DNA from 3 places in the Rossellomorea sp. NS-SX7 genome. Region 1 is predicted to be linked to each of the others. Evidence: a T-box and tRNA genes for the amino acid it is inferred to sense, from the RefSeq annotation. Region 1 holds a T-box; the other regions hold tRNA genes.

Region 1 (5,446 bases):
TCCATATAATTAGGGGATATTTGTTAGTTAATATTTTTTAGCAATAGAAAAAACACAGTAAAATACTGTGCTTTTTCTGGTTTTAATTCACTTGTGTTTTGTGTTGTTAAATAGGATGATATTTAAACTTTTTTACTCCTAAACCGAACCCGTTATGGAAAGTCCAATGCCTTTTTATTCATGCTTCCCTCTTTTAATAAATCGATAGGCAACGTAAGCGAAGTAGAGCGGGGCAGCGATATAAATCAAATAAGGGAACTGTTCATATGTTCCTTTATAGATGACATACAACAGTGCACCGATGAATATGGTCACGATTGTCCCGTATTTTGGAAGCGGTATTTCTTTGAAACTTGGAATACGGATCCTGCTAACCATTAAAAAGCACATCGCGGTAAAAATGACAGAGGTTACGATATTCGGGATACGATCTCCGAATAAAGTCAAAATGGCAAGAATCCCTCCCGCTGCAGTTATCGGGACACCGATAAAATACTGAAGTGAAGATTTAGGCGGACTTGTATTGAAGCGTGCCAGTCGGTAAGCTCCGAATAATGGCAGCAGTCCTGCAACAAAAAATCCCAGCAAACCAAATTGATGAAAGGAAGTATAGTAAACCAAGAACGATGGAGCCACCCCGAATGTAACGATATCAGCAAGCGAGTCGAGTTCTTTTCCCAAGGTACTGTCAGCATCCAGCATCCTCGCAAGCCGGCCATCCATACTGTCAAGCATCATCCCAATGATAATCAATACAGCTGCATTCTTAAACTGACCATTGGCTGCAAACCCTATCGATAAAAAACCGCAATATAAGTTGCCCAATGTCAGCGTATTAGGTATTTTCTTTGTAAATCTCATTCGCATATGTAATCTCCAGTCTAAATCTAATCATACTTATAGGATACCATGTTTTCATGGATGGGACAGGTATAAGTGTAAAATTAATCAATTATATTCATTAGCAGGCGGGAATGTTTTGTGAAATTGGATCGGTGCAAAGGAAGCAATCCTCTTTTTGATGAATTCAAGTCAATTCATGTATTTTCGGATCACATTCAGCCGAACTCCTCCCCCAACCTCCTATAAACATCATCCATTCAAAGTCCAACATTATATAATCATGAAAAAGCAATCAAGTAGTGATTTCCTACTTTTACATATTATGTTAAGCATCTATATACGAGCCCTTCTGTTTTTGTTATAATTTTACTATCAAGAATGAACTATAAAGGGTTTTCAATGAAACAAGGAGGTAAAAAATGACTGGGACCATTGCAGTTATCATGATTTTTTCCATTCCTATCATTGCTATTTTTACAGACCATATTCAAAAACAATCAAAAATGAAGCAGAAAATGATTGAAGATCAATTGAAACTCGAACAATTAAAACATGAAAATTTTGTGATTGAAACAGAGAAAATGAAGCTTGAGCTTAAGCAAATGACACTTGATGAACCGAATGAGAACAGGAAAGTATTTTAATGCAGCCCCGCCGTTATAGGCGGGGTTTCATTTTTTTCAACACATTCACAAGCTCAGCCTGGATTTCTCATGATTGATCAGTGTTCCAGCCTTTTCCCCTTCAATGATTCTTTTCATCATACCAACTTCTTCAAAGTTAAAGATATGCACTGGCAGTTTATAATCCCTTGCAAGAAGGAGCGCGGACTGATCCATTACTTTGATATTGTTTTTTACCACGTCATTGTAGTTGAGATTATGATACATTTTCGCATCCCGATCTACCTTTGGGTCACTTGTAAACACTCCAGCCACACCTTGCTTTGCGACAAATATCGCATCGCTGTCCGTTTCTATTGCACGTTGTACGCTCGGATAGTCGGTGGTGACGAATGGCTGCCCATTCCCGCCGCCGAAAATGACAATATATCCCTTATCAAGATGGTGTACCGCCCGGAGCCGGATATATGGTTCTGCTACAGCAGAGACCGGCATGGAGGTCATTACCCTTATTTCCCTATCTGTTTTACTCTTGAGGACGCCCCTCAGCATTAGACTGTTGATGATCGTGCCAAGCGTTCCTATACTATCTGCCTCTACCCTCTCAATCCCCCATTTGTCAGCCAAGTTCCCGCGAAAAATGTTCCCGCCTCCAACCACAATCGATACCTGCACACCCAAATCAACAATCGACAGGATTTCATTTGCAATATGCTCAAGTTGATCGGTTCCGAAATTATTCCCTTCACCGTCAGCCAATGCACCGCCGCTCAGTTTCACCAATACCCGTTCGAATTTCCCCATCATCATACCCCCATTCAGATTATCGCGTGAACCACAAATTACAGGCACCGCTTTCTTTCACCACCAGTCATTACCGGACAAAAAAAGGACCAAAAGTAATAAATACTTTTAGTCCTTAAAAGGAAAAGAAAGAAAGGTATTCCGTTCGATCTGCCTAAGATGAATGATCCCATCCTTCTTCCCCCTTTTTTAAAAATTGCAAATTTCCCTTCAATTAGTCTATATAATATATAAGTCACCGTCAAGAAAAAATACACATATATTCCATTTATTTTCTATTTCTTCATTTCATCCATCACATATTGAATGACTGCTTCAAGACTAAATACCTCGGACTTGCCTTCACGATTTCTCAAGGAAACCTTCCCTTCCTGGCTTTCTTTATTTCCGACAACCATTACACAAGGTACTTTTTCCAGCTGTGCCTCCCTTATTTTATAACCGATTTTTTCACTGCGGTCATCTACTTCCACTCTGATTCCCTTATGGGACAAATGTTGTTTCACATGGAGAGCGTACTCCATTTGTACCTGCGATATCGGAAGAATCTTTACTTGTACCGGGGCAAGCCACAGTGGAAAATTCCCTTCATAATGTTCAATGAGTATGGCCATGAAACGCTCAATGGAACCATAAATGGCACGGTGAATCATGATTGGCCTGTGTACTTTATTATCTTCACCAATGTATTCACAATTGAATTTCTCGGGCATCTGGAAATCAAGCTGCACAGTACCGCACTGCCAGCTGCGTCCGATGGAGTCTACAAGATGAAAGTCGATCTTTGGTCCGTAAAATGAGCCGTCCCCTTCATTGATTTGGTAATCTGCATTTCTACTCTGCAGAACTCTTTCCAAATCTTCTTCGGCTTTATTCCACATCTCTATCGATCCCATATATTCCTCTGGGCGAGTGGACAGTTCAATTTTATATTGAAATCCAAACTTAGCATAAAAAACATCAATCAAATCGAGAACGTTATTCAGCTCCGATTGGACCTGATCCTCCAGCACGAATAAATGTGCATCATCTTGAGTGAAAGTCCTGACCCTGAGCAGCCCGCTTAATGAACCGGAAAGTTCGTGTCGATGGACCAGTCCAAGCTCACCATAACGGATCGGCAGTTCACGATAGCTCCTTCTCTTGCTTTTATAAATCAATACGGCCCCCGGACAATTCATCGGCTTGATTGCATATGATTGATCATCAACTTTCGAGAAATACATATTTTCATGATAATGCTGCCAGTGTCCTGACTGTTCCCACAGCTCCTGTTTCATCATGACCGGTGTCTTTATTTCCTCATATCCTGCTTTTCGATGCTCTTCTTTCCAGAACCTCTCAAGCTCATTTCTGACAACCATTCCCTTAGGCAGGAAAAACGGCATACCCGGTGCTTCCTCCATTGACATAAATAATTCAAGCTGCGCACCAAGCTTCCGATGATTCCTTTTTTCTGCTTCATTTTGAATTGACATGATCATCCCTCCTAAAAATAAATAAAAAAACCGCACTCATCCCCAAGCAAGGGACGTGTGCGGTCGTGGTTCCACCCTAATTCCGAAGCGGTCTCGCTTCGCTCAAAAAAGATAACGGTCTGACCCGATTATGGATACTGAAGGTTCCCCATAATTGCTCTGAGGTGGTGAATCATTCCTATTTCTTCAGGGCTCTCAGCCGGTGACCCCGTTCTCTGGAAAGAAAATCTAAAATGACCCATGTCCTCTTCATTGCTTTTAATCATAACTCTTAATGTATATATGCTGTTGTGAATCAACTACCAAATAAATTGGTCCATTCACAAACAAAAGACCGCACTCATCCCAGTACAAGGGACGTGTGCGGTCGTGGTTCCACCCTAATTCCGAAGCAGTTTCGCTTCGCTCAAAAAAGATAACGGTCTGACCCGATTATGGATACTGTAAATTCCCCATAATTGCTCCGAGGTGGTAAACCATTTCCATTTCTTCAGGGCTCTCAGCCAGTGACCCTGTTCTCTGAAAAAAAATCAAAAATGATTCATGTCCTCTTCATTGCTTTACAGATAGTATATTCAAAACTTTACCAAATCGTTAAAAAGATTATATGGCAGTATTTTCTAATAGTCAATACACCAATTAAATAAACTTTATAACATCACGAAAAACGAATAAACATTAACAAAACAGAAAAAACGTTTAAATAATAGTTGAACAAAAAAGAACAAACGTGTAATATTTTATTCAAGAGGAGGAATATTATGGTATATAGAATGCGGACTTATCAAATTGATCCAGACAAACTTGAACGTTTCAGCGAGTTTTTTCATAACTATTTACTGCCAAACCAGCTTCGATTTGGTTCCAAATTGGTGGGACGATGGGTGAATTCGGATAAGACATCCATTATGGCCATCTGGGAATATAAAGATCTGGCACAGTACAAGTCCATAGAGGAAAAAATCAAACGAACAAACCTGCATAAAAGAGCGCAAATCAGAAAAGATGAGCTGGGTCCCCTATTTTTCTCCACACACCAAGAGTTCTGGGAGATGACAAGCGATTACAGTATGTTAGGAGGATCAAGATGAAACCAGTCATACCCAAAGAATCTGAAATGCCCCAGTTGAATGAAGAACAATTGAAACAAGTCACTGAACTTACCTTTTTCCAGAGCATTCAGCCAAAAAGGTGTGATGCTATCTTTATCTTTAGCGGAACCCATCCAGGTCATTGGGAAAAAGCAATCGAGGCCTACAAACTGAATCTTGCTCCAAGAATCATCGTGACCGGGGGGAGAAGCTTGACTGGCACAGCCCATCCTGAATGGGAAGGGCAGCGCTCTCATTCTATCACGGAAGCATCTGTGATTATTTCTTACCTCCTGCAAGCCGGTATACCCCAAGACAAAATCGTATATGAAGATCAATCGGCGAATTCCCTTGAAAATGTACTATTTGCAAAGGATATCATTGATTTTTCCGAGATAAAATCATTGTTGGTCATCTGTAAAAGCCATGTAGCAGGCAGGCAGATCAGGACACTCATGAAGCATTTCCCACCTGACTTAATTTATATTCCATTTACATTCAATGCGACATATCAGAGTGAGGAAATCAACCGTGAAAACTGGTTGAATACAGAAACAGGACGTAAAAGAGTTTGGGGGGAATACAGGAGAATCATTCACTACGGTCA
Region 2 (5,446 bases), 750 kb from region 1:
GGTTAAGTCGATGAGACGGAGCCGCAGCGAAAGCGAGTCTGAATAGGGCGAATGAGTATGTGGTCGTAGACCCGAAACCAGGTGATCTACCCATGTCCAGGATGAAGTCCAGGTAACACTGGATGGAGGTCCGAACCCACGCACGTTGAAAAGTGCGGGGATGAGGTGTGGGTAGCGGAGAAATTCCAATCGAACTTGGAGATAGCTGGTTCTCTCCGAAATAGCTTTAGGGCTAGCCTCATGTGTAAGAGTCTTGGAGGTAGAGCACTGTTTGGACTAGGGGCCCTCATCGGGTTACCGAATTCAGACAAACTCCGAATGCCAAAGACTTATCCATGGGAGTCAGACTGCGAGTGATAAGATCCGTAGTCGAAAGGGAAACAGCCCAGACCACCAGCTAAGGTCCCAAAGTATACGTTAAGTGGAAAAGGATGTGGAGTTGCTTAGACAACCAGGATGTTGGCTTAGAAGCAGCCACCATTTAAAGAGTGCGTAATAGCTCACTGGTCGAGTGACTCTGCGCCGAAAATGTACCGGGGCTAAACGTATCACCGAAGCTGTGGATTGACACCTTTTGGTGTCAGTGGTAGGAGAGCGTTCTAAGGACAGTGAAGTCAGACCGTAAGGACTGGTGGAGTGCTTAGAAGTGAGAATGCCGGTATGAGTAGCGAAAGATGGGTGAGAATCCCATCCACCGAATGCCTAAGGTTTCCTGAGGAAGGCTCGTCCGCTCAGGGTTAGTCGGGACCTAAGTCGAGGCCGATAGGCGTAGACGATGGACAACAGGTTGATATTCCTGTACCACCTCTTTTCCGTTTGAGCAATGGGGGGACGCAGGAGGATAGGGTAAGCGCACTGCTGGATATGTGCGTCTAAGCAGTTAGGCTGATGATGAGGCAAATCCCATCATCGCGAAATGAGCTGTGATAGCGAGCGAATTATAGTAGCGAAGTTCCTGATTCCACACTGCCAAGAAAAGCCTCTAGCGAGGAAAAAGGTGCCCGTACCGCAAACCGACACAGGTAGGCGAGGAGAGAATCCTAAGGTGAGCGAGAGAACTCTCGTTAAGGAACTCGGCAAAATGACCCCGTAACTTCGGGAGAAGGGGTGCTCTTTGAGGTGCATAGCCTCGAAGAGCCGCAGTGAATAGGCCCAGGCGACTGTTTAGCAAAAACACAGGTCTCTGCGAAGCCGTAAGGCGAAGTATAGGGGCTGACGCCTGCCCGGTGCTGGAAGGTTAAGAGGAGTGCTTAGCGCAAGCGAAGGTGCGAATCGAAGCCCCAGTAAACGGCGGCCGTAACTATAACGGTCCTAAGGTAGCGAAATTCCTTGTCGGGTAAGTTCCGACCCGCACGAAAGGCGTAACGATCTGGGCACTGTCTCAACGAGAGACTCGGTGAAATTATAGTACCTGTGAAGATGCAGGTTACCCGCGACAGGACGGAAAGACCCCGTGGAGCTTTACTGTAGCCTGATATTGAATTTTGGTACAGCTTGTACAGGATAGGTAGGAGCCTTGGAAGCCGGAGCGCCAGCTTCGGTGGAGGCGTTGGTGGGATACTACCCTGGCTGTATTGAAATTCTAACCCGCGCCCCTTATCGGGGTGGGAGACAGTGTCAGGTGGGCAGTTTGACTGGGGCGGTCGCCTCCTAAAGAGTAACGGAGGCGCCCAAAGGTTCCCTCAGAATGGTTGGAAATCATTCGCAGAGTGTAAAGGCACAAGGGAGCTTGACTGCGAGACCTACAAGTCGAGCAGGGACGAAAGTCGGGCTTAGTGATCCGGTGGTTCCGCATGGAAGGGCCATCGCTCAACGGATAAAAGCTACCCCGGGGATAACAGGCTTATCTCCCCCAAGAGTCCACATCGACGGGGAGGTTTGGCACCTCGATGTCGGCTCATCGCATCCTGGGGCTGTAGTCGGTCCCAAGGGTTGGGCTGTTCGCCCATTAAAGCGGTACGCGAGCTGGGTTCAGAACGTCGTGAGACAGTTCGGTCCCTATCCGTCGTGGGCGCAGGAAATTTGAGAGGAGCTGTCCTTAGTACGAGAGGACCGGGATGGACGCACCGCTGGTGTACCAGTTGTCTTGCCAAAGGCATCGCTGGGTAGCTATGTGCGGAAGGGATAAGTGCTGAAAGCATCTAAGCATGAAGCCCCCCTCGAGATGAGATTTCCCATCACTTTATGTGAGTAAGATCCCTAGAAGATGACTAGGTAGATAGGTCAGAGGTGGAAGCATGGTGACATGTGGAGCTGACTGATACTAATCGATCGAGGACTTAACCACAAAGAGTCATTTTAAATGAACACAACGGCAATACCGGTATTCTTGACATCAATCCTTTATCTAGTTTTCAGGGAATAAATTTCTCTTAAAAAGTACAAAAAAAGTCTTGAAAAATCTTTGAAAGACGATATAATAGTACTTGTCCCTAAAAAAGACATCATAAATTTGTCTGGTGATTATGGCGAAGAGGTCACACCCGTTCCCATGCCGAACACGGAAGTTAAGCTCTTCAGCGCCGATGGTAGTTGGGGGATCTCCCCCTGTGAGAGTAGGACATCGCCAGGCACATCGTTCCGCAGTAGCTCAGTGGTAGAGCTATCGGCTGTTAACCGATCGGTCGCAAGTTCGAATCTTGCCTGCGGAGCCATATGGAGAGCTGTCCGAGTGGTCGAAGGAGCACGATTGGAAATCGTGTAGACGGTCAACGCTGTCTCAAGGGTTCAAATCCCTTGCTCTCCGCCATAACATACTTATATGGCCCGTTGGTCAAGCGGTTAAGACACCGCCCTTTCACGGCGGTAACACGGGTTCGAATCCCGTACGGGTCACCAAAGAAGTTTTTTCGCCTAAGCGAAAAGAACTCACCATACAAATTGGAGGATTAGCTCAGCTGGGAGAGCATCTGCCTTACAAGCAGAGGGTCGGCGGTTCGATCCCGTCATCCTCCACCATAGCTTTTTCACGAAGCATAAAGTAGTGAAAATACCTTTCCTTACTTTAAGGAAAACGCTTTAAGAAGATTTTATATCGTCGCGGGGTGGAGCAGTTCGGTAGCTCGTCGGGCTCATAACCCGAAGGTCGCAGGTTCAAATCCTGTCCCCGCAATACCATTGGTCTGGTAGTTCAGTTGGTTAGAATGCCTGCCTGTCACGCAGGAGGTCGCGGGTTCGAGTCCCGTCCAGACCGCCATTTTATTTGAATAGTTAGAAGTAATAAACAAAAAATACGGCTCAGTAGCTCAGTTGGTAGAGCACGGTGAATAAGCTTCACCGAGTAAACATCAGCGTACAGCTCGAGCAGCAACTTGAATAATCCTTCTGAGAGCTGGACGATGGACAATCGGATACTCAGATTAGGAACGAAAATAATATTATGGCTCAGTAGCTCAGTTGGTAGAGCAATGGACTGAAAATCCATGTGTCGGCGGTTCGATTCCGTCCTGAGCCACCATGTTTTTTTACGAAGCATAGCGGAGTAAAACAAACGTCTTTAATGTTTACCATGTATACAATGATAAGTTTATTAGCCGAAACTTGATCATCATTTTACGTGCCGGTGTAGCTCAACTGGTAGAGCAACTGACTTGTAATCAGTAGGTTGGGGGTTCAAGTCCTCTTGCCGGCACCACTCAACAGATGGAGGGGTAGCGAAGTGGCTAAACGCGGCGGACTGTAAATCCGCTCCTTCGGGTTCGGCAGTTCGAATCTGCCCCCCTCCACCATGATTTTTTACGAAGCGTCAGCGGAGTAAAATAATCTTCTTTAACCTTTGAGCAGCGAAGCGGAGCATTATGCTTATATGCGAAGAGTAAGAAAAAACAAATTTTCATAGGGGCATAGTTTAACGGTAGAACGAAGGTCTCCAAAACCTTTGGTGTGGGTTCGATTCCTACTGCCCCTGCCAATACGATTATGGCGATTGTGGCGAAGTGGTTAACGCACCGGATTGTGGTTCCGGCATTCGTGGGTTCGATTCCCATCAGTCGCCCCATAATTGTCACACTAACAATATAGTGACATATACTATCAGTGGGCTATAGCCAAGCGGTAAGGCATCGCACTTTGACTGCGACATGCGTTGGTTCGAATCCAGCTAGCCCAGTAGTATTGCGGAAGTAGTTCAGTGGTAGAACACCACCTTGCCAAGGTGGGGGTCGCGGGTTCGAATCCCGTCTTCCGCTCCATTCATATGGCGCCATAGCCAAGTGGTAAGGCAGAGGTCTGCAAAACCTTTATCACCGGTTCAAATCCGGTTGGCGCCTCCATATGAATGCCGGTGTGGCGGAATAGGCAGACGCGCACGACTCAAAATCGTGTTCCTCACGGAGTGCCGGTTCGACCCCGGCCACCGGTACCATTGCGGGTGTAGTTTAATGGTAAAACCTCAGCCTTCCAAGCTGATGTCGTGGGTTCGATTCCCATCACCCGCTCCAATCATACATACTTAAGACTTTCTCTTGATGAGGGAGTCTTTTTTGTTTTTAAGGAAAGGAGCTGAAGGATAATGGTTCGAGGATCATGCTTTGTATCTGAAAAATGGAGTAGATAGATCTTGCTTTAATTGGAATGATTCTAAGTTGTACAATTATCGTGAATTCGGAACAAATAATGAGAAATTGGTGCAATTATTTGGAACCCGGTGCAATTAATGAAACATTGGATCAATTTTTTAGTAATTGGGCCAATTAATTTTGAGGAGTCTCCCTGTTCCGCCCTATACGAGTATCCACGGAAGGAAAAAGCATCAGAACGTCTTCTGACCTCCTCTAAAGGCAATTTTTGAGCCATTTCAACCTCATCCTCAGCTTAATATGCCCCTAAACAATCCTCTTCATAAAACCTGCATCACCAACTAAATAAAACTCCTCTATCAAAATGGGAAGTACCGCAATCACTTCCTCATCTTATTAACTCCTAGAATTTTTCTACAATATTCCTCCTACCATAATACTCAATGTTAAGTGGTTAAAAAATGACAAGATAGAGCCACTCCACCATATAGTCAAAATAGTGCACCTTCTTTGTCAATTTTGTTGACCTATTTAAAATAGCATTCCCTTTATACTATAAGAAAGCGGTTACATAACAAAGGGGTGGTGATGCGTGTGGAACCAAAGATAAAGACTGGACCGGTAAGTACCCAAGCACAGATCAAGGCAGTGTCAAAGAGAAAGTTTAAATATAAGAGCTTATTGACGTACGCTGCCTTTGTAGGACCTGCATTACTCTTCTTCCTAGTGATTCAGATTCTGCCCTTTTTAATGGGAGTCTATTATTCTTTCACTTCCTGGAATGGAGTCAGTTCTGTTGTAGAGTGGGTAGGCTTTGACAATTATAAGCAGATTTTCACGAATGACAAAACGTTCTTTAATTCTTTCATGTTTACGACGAAATTTATGTTTGCTGCTGTTATCATCAGTAATTTAATCGGTTTTGGATT
Region 3 (5,446 bases), 1.4 Mb from region 1:
TGCGAAGCCGTAAGGCGAAGTATAGGGGCTGACGCCTGCCCGGTGCTGGAAGGTTAAGAGGAGTGCTTAGCGCAAGCGAAGGTGCGAATCGAAGCCCCAGTAAACGGCGGCCGTAACTATAACGGTCCTAAGGTAGCGAAATTCCTTGTCGGGTAAGTTCCGACCCGCACGAAAGGCGTAACGATCTGGGCACTGTCTCAACGAGAGACTCGGTGAAATTATAGTACCTGTGAAGATGCAGGTTACCCGCGACAGGACGGAAAGACCCCGTGGAGCTTTACTGTAGCCTGATATTGAATTTTGGTACAGCTTGTACAGGATAGGTAGGAGCCTTGGAAGCCGGAGCGCCAGCTTCGGTGGAGGCGTTGGTGGGATACTACCCTGGCTGTATTGAAATTCTAACCCGCGCCCCTTATCGGGGTGGGAGACAGTGTCAGGTGGGCAGTTTGACTGGGGCGGTCGCCTCCTAAAGAGTAACGGAGGCGCCCAAAGGTTCCCTCAGAATGGTTGGAAATCATTCGCAGAGTGTAAAGGCACAAGGGAGCTTGACTGCGAGACCTACAAGTCGAGCAGGGACGAAAGTCGGGCTTAGTGATCCGGTGGTTCCGCATGGAAGGGCCATCGCTCAACGGATAAAAGCTACCCCGGGGATAACAGGCTTATCTCCCCCAAGAGTCCACATCGACGGGGAGGTTTGGCACCTCGATGTCGGCTCATCGCATCCTGGGGCTGTAGTCGGTCCCAAGGGTTGGGCTGTTCGCCCATTAAAGCGGTACGCGAGCTGGGTTCAGAACGTCGTGAGACAGTTCGGTCCCTATCCGTCGTGGGCGCAGGAAATTTGAGAGGAGCTGTCCTTAGTACGAGAGGACCGGGATGGACGCACCGCTGGTGTACCAGTTGTCTTGCCAAAGGCATCGCTGGGTAGCTATGTGCGGAAGGGATAAGTGCTGAAAGCATCTAAGCATGAAGCCCCCCTCGAGATGAGATTTCCCATCACTTTATGTGAGTAAGATCCCTAGAAGATGACTAGGTAGATAGGTCAGAGGTGGAAGCATGGTGACATGTGGAGCTGACTGATACTAATCGATCGAGGACTTAACCACAAAGAGTCATTTTTAAATGAACAACGGCAATACCGGTATTCTTGACATCAATCCTTTATCTAGTTTTCAGGGAATAAATTTTAAATTAATACTTGAAATTTTCTCTGAAAAAGATATAATAATACTTGTCCTTAAAAAAGGATGAACAGTCTGGTGACTATGGCGAAGAGGTCACACCCGTTCCCATGCCGAACACGGAAGTTAAGCTCTTCAGCGCCGATGGTAGTTGGGGGATCTCCCCCTGTGAGAGTAGGACGTCGCCAGGCATAATATGGAGGATTAGCTCAGCTGGGAGAGCATCTGCCTTACAAGCAGAGGGTCGGCGGTTCGATCCCGTCATCCTCCACCATGCTTTTTTACGAAGCGAAGCGGAGTAAAATAAGCGTCCTTAATCTCTACAATGTATTCAATGCTTCGTCTAACAGACAAGCCTGTAATATAACCACGCCGGTGTAGCTCAACTGGTAGAGCAACTGACTTGTAATCAGTAGGTTGGGGGTTCAAGTCCTCTTGCCGGCACCACTTTGGTTTAAATCTCATAACTTTTATGAGCCATTAGCTCAGTTGGTAGAGCATCTGACTTTTAATCAGAGGGTCGAAGGTTCGAGTCCTTCATGGCTCACCATTGATTTTTGCTCAGGCAGAACATCATATCTTTTATCATGCGGGTGTGGCGGAATTGGCAGACGCACCAGACTTAGGATCTGGCGCCGCAAGGCGTGGGGGTTCAAGTCCCTTCACCCGCACCATTTACGCGGAAGTAGTTCAGTGGTAGAACACCACCTTGCCAAGGTGGGGGTCGCGGGTTCGAATCCCGTCTTCCGCTCCAACGATTTTTGCCGGGGTGGCGGAACTGGCAGACGCACAGGACTTAAAATCCTGCGGTAGGTGACTACCGTACCGGTTCGATTCCGGTCCTCGGCACCAGAGTTTTTTTGTGAAAGAAAATAACATTCATAATATTAAGCGCCCGTAGCTCAATTGGATAGAGCGTTTGACTACGGATCAAAAGGTTAGGGGTTCGACTCCTCTCGGGCGCGCCATCTATTTCGGGAAGTAGCTCAGCTTGGTAGAGCACTTGGTTTGGGACCAAGGGGTCGCAGGTTCGAATCCTGTCTTCCCGACCACCTTAGATGGGGCCTTAGCTCAGCTGGGAGAGCGCCTGCTTTGCACGCAGGAGGTCAGCGGTTCGATCCCGCTAGGCTCCACCAAGATTTTTTACGCAGCGTAAGCGGAGTAAAACAATCTTCCATATTATTTTGCTTCAGCAAAATATCTACAATTAGATATAAATGTTTCTTGGCGGTGTAGCTCAGCTGGCTAGAGCGTACGGTTCATACCCGTGAGGTCGGGGGTTCGATCCCCTCCGCCGCTACCAATACGGACCTTTAGCTCAGTTGGTTAGAGCAGACGGCTCATAACCGTCCGGTCGTAGGTTCGAGTCCTACAAGGTCCACCATTTACATTTAAAACACGGAGGAATACCCAAGTCCGGCTGAAGGGATCGGTCTTGAAAACCGACAGGGGTGTTAAAGCCCGCGGGGGTTCGAATCCCTCTTCCTCCGCCATATTCCCTTTTAAATTATTATCGTCGCGGGGTGGAGCACGTCCGAATAATCTTCGGAGCTTTCACATCAGCGCACCGACGGAGCAGCAGCTTGAATAAGCTTACTGAAGTCGGGGTGGTTCTAACGGATATTAATTCGTGAGGTCACAATTTAATTTAACTCTTATTATCGTCGCGGGGTGGAGCAGTTCGGTAGCTCGTCGGGCTCATAACCCGAAGGTCGCAGGTTCAAATCCTGTCCCCGCAATACCATTTTTGACAAGCTAATACTTATCCTAATCGGTAACCGATGGATGAATATTTTGACTATCGTCAAAAATTCTTGGTCTGGTAGTTCAGTTGGTTAGAATGCCTGCCTGTCACGCAGGAGGTCGCGGGTTCGAGTCCCGTCCAGACCGCCACTAATTACATAGTGTGGATCAGTAGCTCAGTTGGTAGAGCACGGTGAATAAGCTTCATCGATTATGCATCAGCGTACAGCTTGAGCAGCATCTTGAATAGTCTTTCTGAAAGCTGGACGATGGACTATCACACTCTATGTTTAGGAAATTTACATATGATGGCTCAGTAGCTCAGTTGGTAGAGCAATGGACTGAAAATCCATGTGTCGGCGGTTCGATTCCGTCCTGAGCCACCATTTTTCATTTATATCATACTTTTATGGCGATTGTGGCGAAGTGGTTAACGCACCGGATTGTGGTTCCGGCATTCGTGGGTTCGATTCCCATCAGTCGCCCCATATTTATTGCGGGTGTAGTTTAATGGTAAAACCTCAGCCTTCCAAGCTGATGTCGTGGGTTCGATTCCCATCACCCGCTCCATGGGCCTATAGCTCAGCTGGTTAGAGCGCACGCCTGATAAGCGTGAGGTCGGTGGTTCGAGTCCACTTAGGCCCACCATTTCAATATTCCGCAGTAGCTCAGTGGTAGAGCTATCGGCTGTTAACCGATCGGTCGCAAGTTCGAATCTTGCCTGCGGAGCCATATGGAGAAGTACTCAAGTGGCTGAAGAGGCGCCCCTGCTAAGGGTGTAGGTCGGGCAACTGGCGCGAGGGTTCAAATCCCTCCTTCTCCGCCATTTAGGCCCGTTGGTCAAGCGGTTAAGACACCGCCCTTTCACGGCGGTAACACGGGTTCGAATCCCGTACGGGTCATTTAGGAAGACTATCGTTCAGATAGTCTTTTTTTATTTTTAGCGCAGTTACCCATGATTTTATCAGTTGATGTTCTCTAATACTCTAACGTCCTATGAAAGCTCATAGGGCGTTTTATTTTTGAATGTGATTCCATAAGAAGTGACAATACAGCATTGTATGAGACATGTATATAGGAGAAACAATAGGTTTGTCGTCAGGGGCGTGACAAAGTTAGCTTTCATCTTCCTTGTTGTTCAGCATTTTGTACCATAAGATTGATATATGAGTACTTGATTTATTAGAAAGGAAGAGGAAAATGACTCAATCAACTGTAAAAGTTAAAATACAAAAGTTCGGTAACTTCCTCAGCTCGATGGTATTGCCGAATATCGGTGCTTTCATAGCTTGGGGATTGATTACTGCATTATTCATTCCTACTGGTTTTTTCCCAAATGAAAGCCTTGCCAAATTAGTCGGACCGATGGTGACGTATCTGCTGCCGCTCCTGATTGGATACACAGGTGGTAAGCTTGTGCATGATCAGCGCGGAGGCGTCGTAGGTGCGATCGCCACAATGGGTGTCATTGTCGGTGCACCGGATACACCGATGTTCCTTGGCGCTATGGTGATGGGACCGCTTGGAGCATTTGTCATCAAAAAATTCGATGGTGCGATCGAAGGTAGAGTCAGAGCTGGCTTTGAAATGCTCGTCAATAACTTCTCAGCGGGTATTCTTGGAGGAATCCTGGCAATCCTTGCGTTTCTTGGTGTCGGTCCTGCCGTTCATGGATTCACGAATCTTCTTGTTGCCGGTGTTGACTGGCTTGTAGGGGCAGGTTTACTGCCGTTGACAAGCCTATTGATCGAACCTGCAAAAATCTTATTCCTGAACAATGCCATCAACCATGGTGTTCTTTCACCGATCGGTTTGGAACAGGTTCAACAAACCGGTCAGTCACTGCTGTTCTTATTGGAGGCGAATCCGGGACCAGGTCTCGGTGTCCTATTGGCGTTCATGCTGTTCGGCAAAGGGACGGCAAAGCAATCCGCTCCGGGTGCGGCGATCATTCACTTCCTTGGTGGGATCCATGAGATCTACTTCCCGTACGTCCTGATGAAACCGATGTTATTCCTATCCGTCATCCTGGGTGGAATGAGCGGGGTCTTCACGCTAGTATTGTTGGGAGGGGGACTGGTTGCACCGGCATCTCCTGGTAGTATCCTTGCGATCACTGCCGTCACTCCGCCCGAAGGAATGGCGTATGTTGCCAACTTTGCTGCTGTCATCGTCGCAGCTGTCGTTTCATTCATCGTTTCTGCGATCGTATTGAAATCCAGCAAGAAACAAGAAGATGACATTGAAGAAGCAACGAAGAGAATGGAACAAATGAAAGGCAAAAAAAGTTCCGTTGCTGGACAAATGAACCAGAATCAAGGGACACTGCCTGATATAGTGGATAAAATCGTCTTCGCATGTGATGCTGGGATGGGATCCAGTGCAATGGGTGCTTCCTTACTGCGCAAAAAAGTGAAGGAAGCAGGACTCAATATAGCGGTAACGAACACCGCCATCAGCAATCTGCCATCCGATGCACAGGTGGTCATCACGCAGGAAGAATTGACTCCACGTGCGAAAAACAA

What was found. The T-box of region 1 lies ahead of thrS (threonine--tRNA ligase). A T-box ahead of a tRNA ligase gene usually reads a tRNA of that ligase, here a tRNA-Thr.
Region 2: it encodes a tRNA-Thr, which carries the amino acid that the T-box ahead of thrS (threonine--tRNA ligase) is inferred to sense. The anticodon was not compared.
Region 3: it encodes a tRNA-Thr, which carries the amino acid that the T-box ahead of thrS (threonine--tRNA ligase) is inferred to sense. The anticodon was not compared.

The regions. Positions count from the first base shown of each region.
Region 1 covers NZ_CM128249.1:1,638,993-1,644,438, reverse strand. The annotation lists gene pssA (CDP-diacylglycerol--serine O-phosphatidyltransferase) at 175-861, opposite strand; gene ACUXV2_RS07980 (hypothetical protein) at 1,263-1,487, shown strand; gene pyrH (UMP kinase) at 1,533-2,270, opposite strand; gene thrS (threonine--tRNA ligase) at 2,546-3,748, opposite strand; T-box leader at 3,795-4,010, opposite strand; T-box leader at 4,099-4,313, opposite strand; gene ACUXV2_RS07965 (NIPSNAP family protein) at 4,510-4,839, shown strand; gene ACUXV2_RS07960 (YdcF family protein) at 4,836-5,446, shown strand, end outside.
Region 2 covers NZ_CM128249.1:890,346-895,791, forward strand. The annotation lists rRNA gene ACUXV2_RS04270 (23S ribosomal RNA) at 1-2,287, shown strand, start outside; rRNA gene rrf (5S ribosomal RNA) at 2,456-2,572, shown strand; tRNA gene ACUXV2_RS04280 (tRNA-Asn) at 2,580-2,654, shown strand; tRNA gene ACUXV2_RS04285 (tRNA-Ser) at 2,658-2,749, shown strand; tRNA gene ACUXV2_RS04290 (tRNA-Glu) at 2,764-2,838, shown strand; tRNA gene ACUXV2_RS04295 (tRNA-Val) at 2,883-2,958, shown strand; tRNA gene ACUXV2_RS04300 (tRNA-Met) at 3,039-3,112, shown strand; tRNA gene ACUXV2_RS04305 (tRNA-Asp) at 3,120-3,196, shown strand; tRNA gene ACUXV2_RS04310 (tRNA-Phe) at 3,382-3,457, shown strand; tRNA gene ACUXV2_RS04315 (tRNA-Thr) at 3,559-3,634, shown strand; tRNA gene ACUXV2_RS04320 (tRNA-Tyr) at 3,645-3,728, shown strand; tRNA gene ACUXV2_RS04325 (tRNA-Trp) at 3,837-3,910, shown strand; tRNA gene ACUXV2_RS04330 (tRNA-His) at 3,922-3,997, shown strand; tRNA gene ACUXV2_RS04335 (tRNA-Gln) at 4,037-4,108, shown strand; tRNA gene ACUXV2_RS04340 (tRNA-Gly) at 4,116-4,190, shown strand; tRNA gene ACUXV2_RS04345 (tRNA-Cys) at 4,198-4,271, shown strand; tRNA gene ACUXV2_RS04350 (tRNA-Leu) at 4,279-4,363, shown strand; tRNA gene ACUXV2_RS04355 (tRNA-Gly) at 4,366-4,439, shown strand; gene ACUXV2_RS04360 (carbohydrate ABC transporter permease) at 5,112-5,446, shown strand, end outside.
Region 3 covers NZ_CM128249.1:3,063,289-3,068,734, reverse strand. The annotation lists rRNA gene ACUXV2_RS15380 (23S ribosomal RNA) at 1-1,103, shown strand, start outside; rRNA gene rrf (5S ribosomal RNA) at 1,253-1,369, shown strand; tRNA gene ACUXV2_RS15370 (tRNA-Val) at 1,377-1,452, shown strand; tRNA gene ACUXV2_RS15365 (tRNA-Thr) at 1,550-1,625, shown strand; tRNA gene ACUXV2_RS15360 (tRNA-Lys) at 1,653-1,728, shown strand; tRNA gene ACUXV2_RS15355 (tRNA-Leu) at 1,768-1,852, shown strand; tRNA gene ACUXV2_RS15350 (tRNA-Gly) at 1,858-1,932, shown strand; tRNA gene ACUXV2_RS15345 (tRNA-Leu) at 1,942-2,030, shown strand; tRNA gene ACUXV2_RS15340 (tRNA-Arg) at 2,070-2,146, shown strand; tRNA gene ACUXV2_RS15335 (tRNA-Pro) at 2,154-2,230, shown strand; tRNA gene ACUXV2_RS15330 (tRNA-Ala) at 2,239-2,314, shown strand; tRNA gene ACUXV2_RS15325 (tRNA-Met) at 2,405-2,481, shown strand; tRNA gene ACUXV2_RS15320 (tRNA-Ile) at 2,486-2,562, shown strand; tRNA gene ACUXV2_RS15315 (tRNA-Ser) at 2,579-2,671, shown strand; tRNA gene ACUXV2_RS15310 (tRNA-Met) at 2,844-2,917, shown strand; tRNA gene ACUXV2_RS15305 (tRNA-Asp) at 2,995-3,071, shown strand; tRNA gene ACUXV2_RS15300 (tRNA-Phe) at 3,232-3,307, shown strand; tRNA gene ACUXV2_RS15295 (tRNA-His) at 3,334-3,409, shown strand; tRNA gene ACUXV2_RS15290 (tRNA-Gly) at 3,418-3,491, shown strand; tRNA gene ACUXV2_RS15285 (tRNA-Ile) at 3,493-3,569, shown strand; tRNA gene ACUXV2_RS15280 (tRNA-Asn) at 3,579-3,653, shown strand; tRNA gene ACUXV2_RS15275 (tRNA-Ser) at 3,657-3,747, shown strand; tRNA gene ACUXV2_RS15270 (tRNA-Glu) at 3,752-3,823, shown strand; gene ACUXV2_RS15265 (PTS mannitol transporter subunit IICBA) at 4,122-5,446, shown strand, end outside.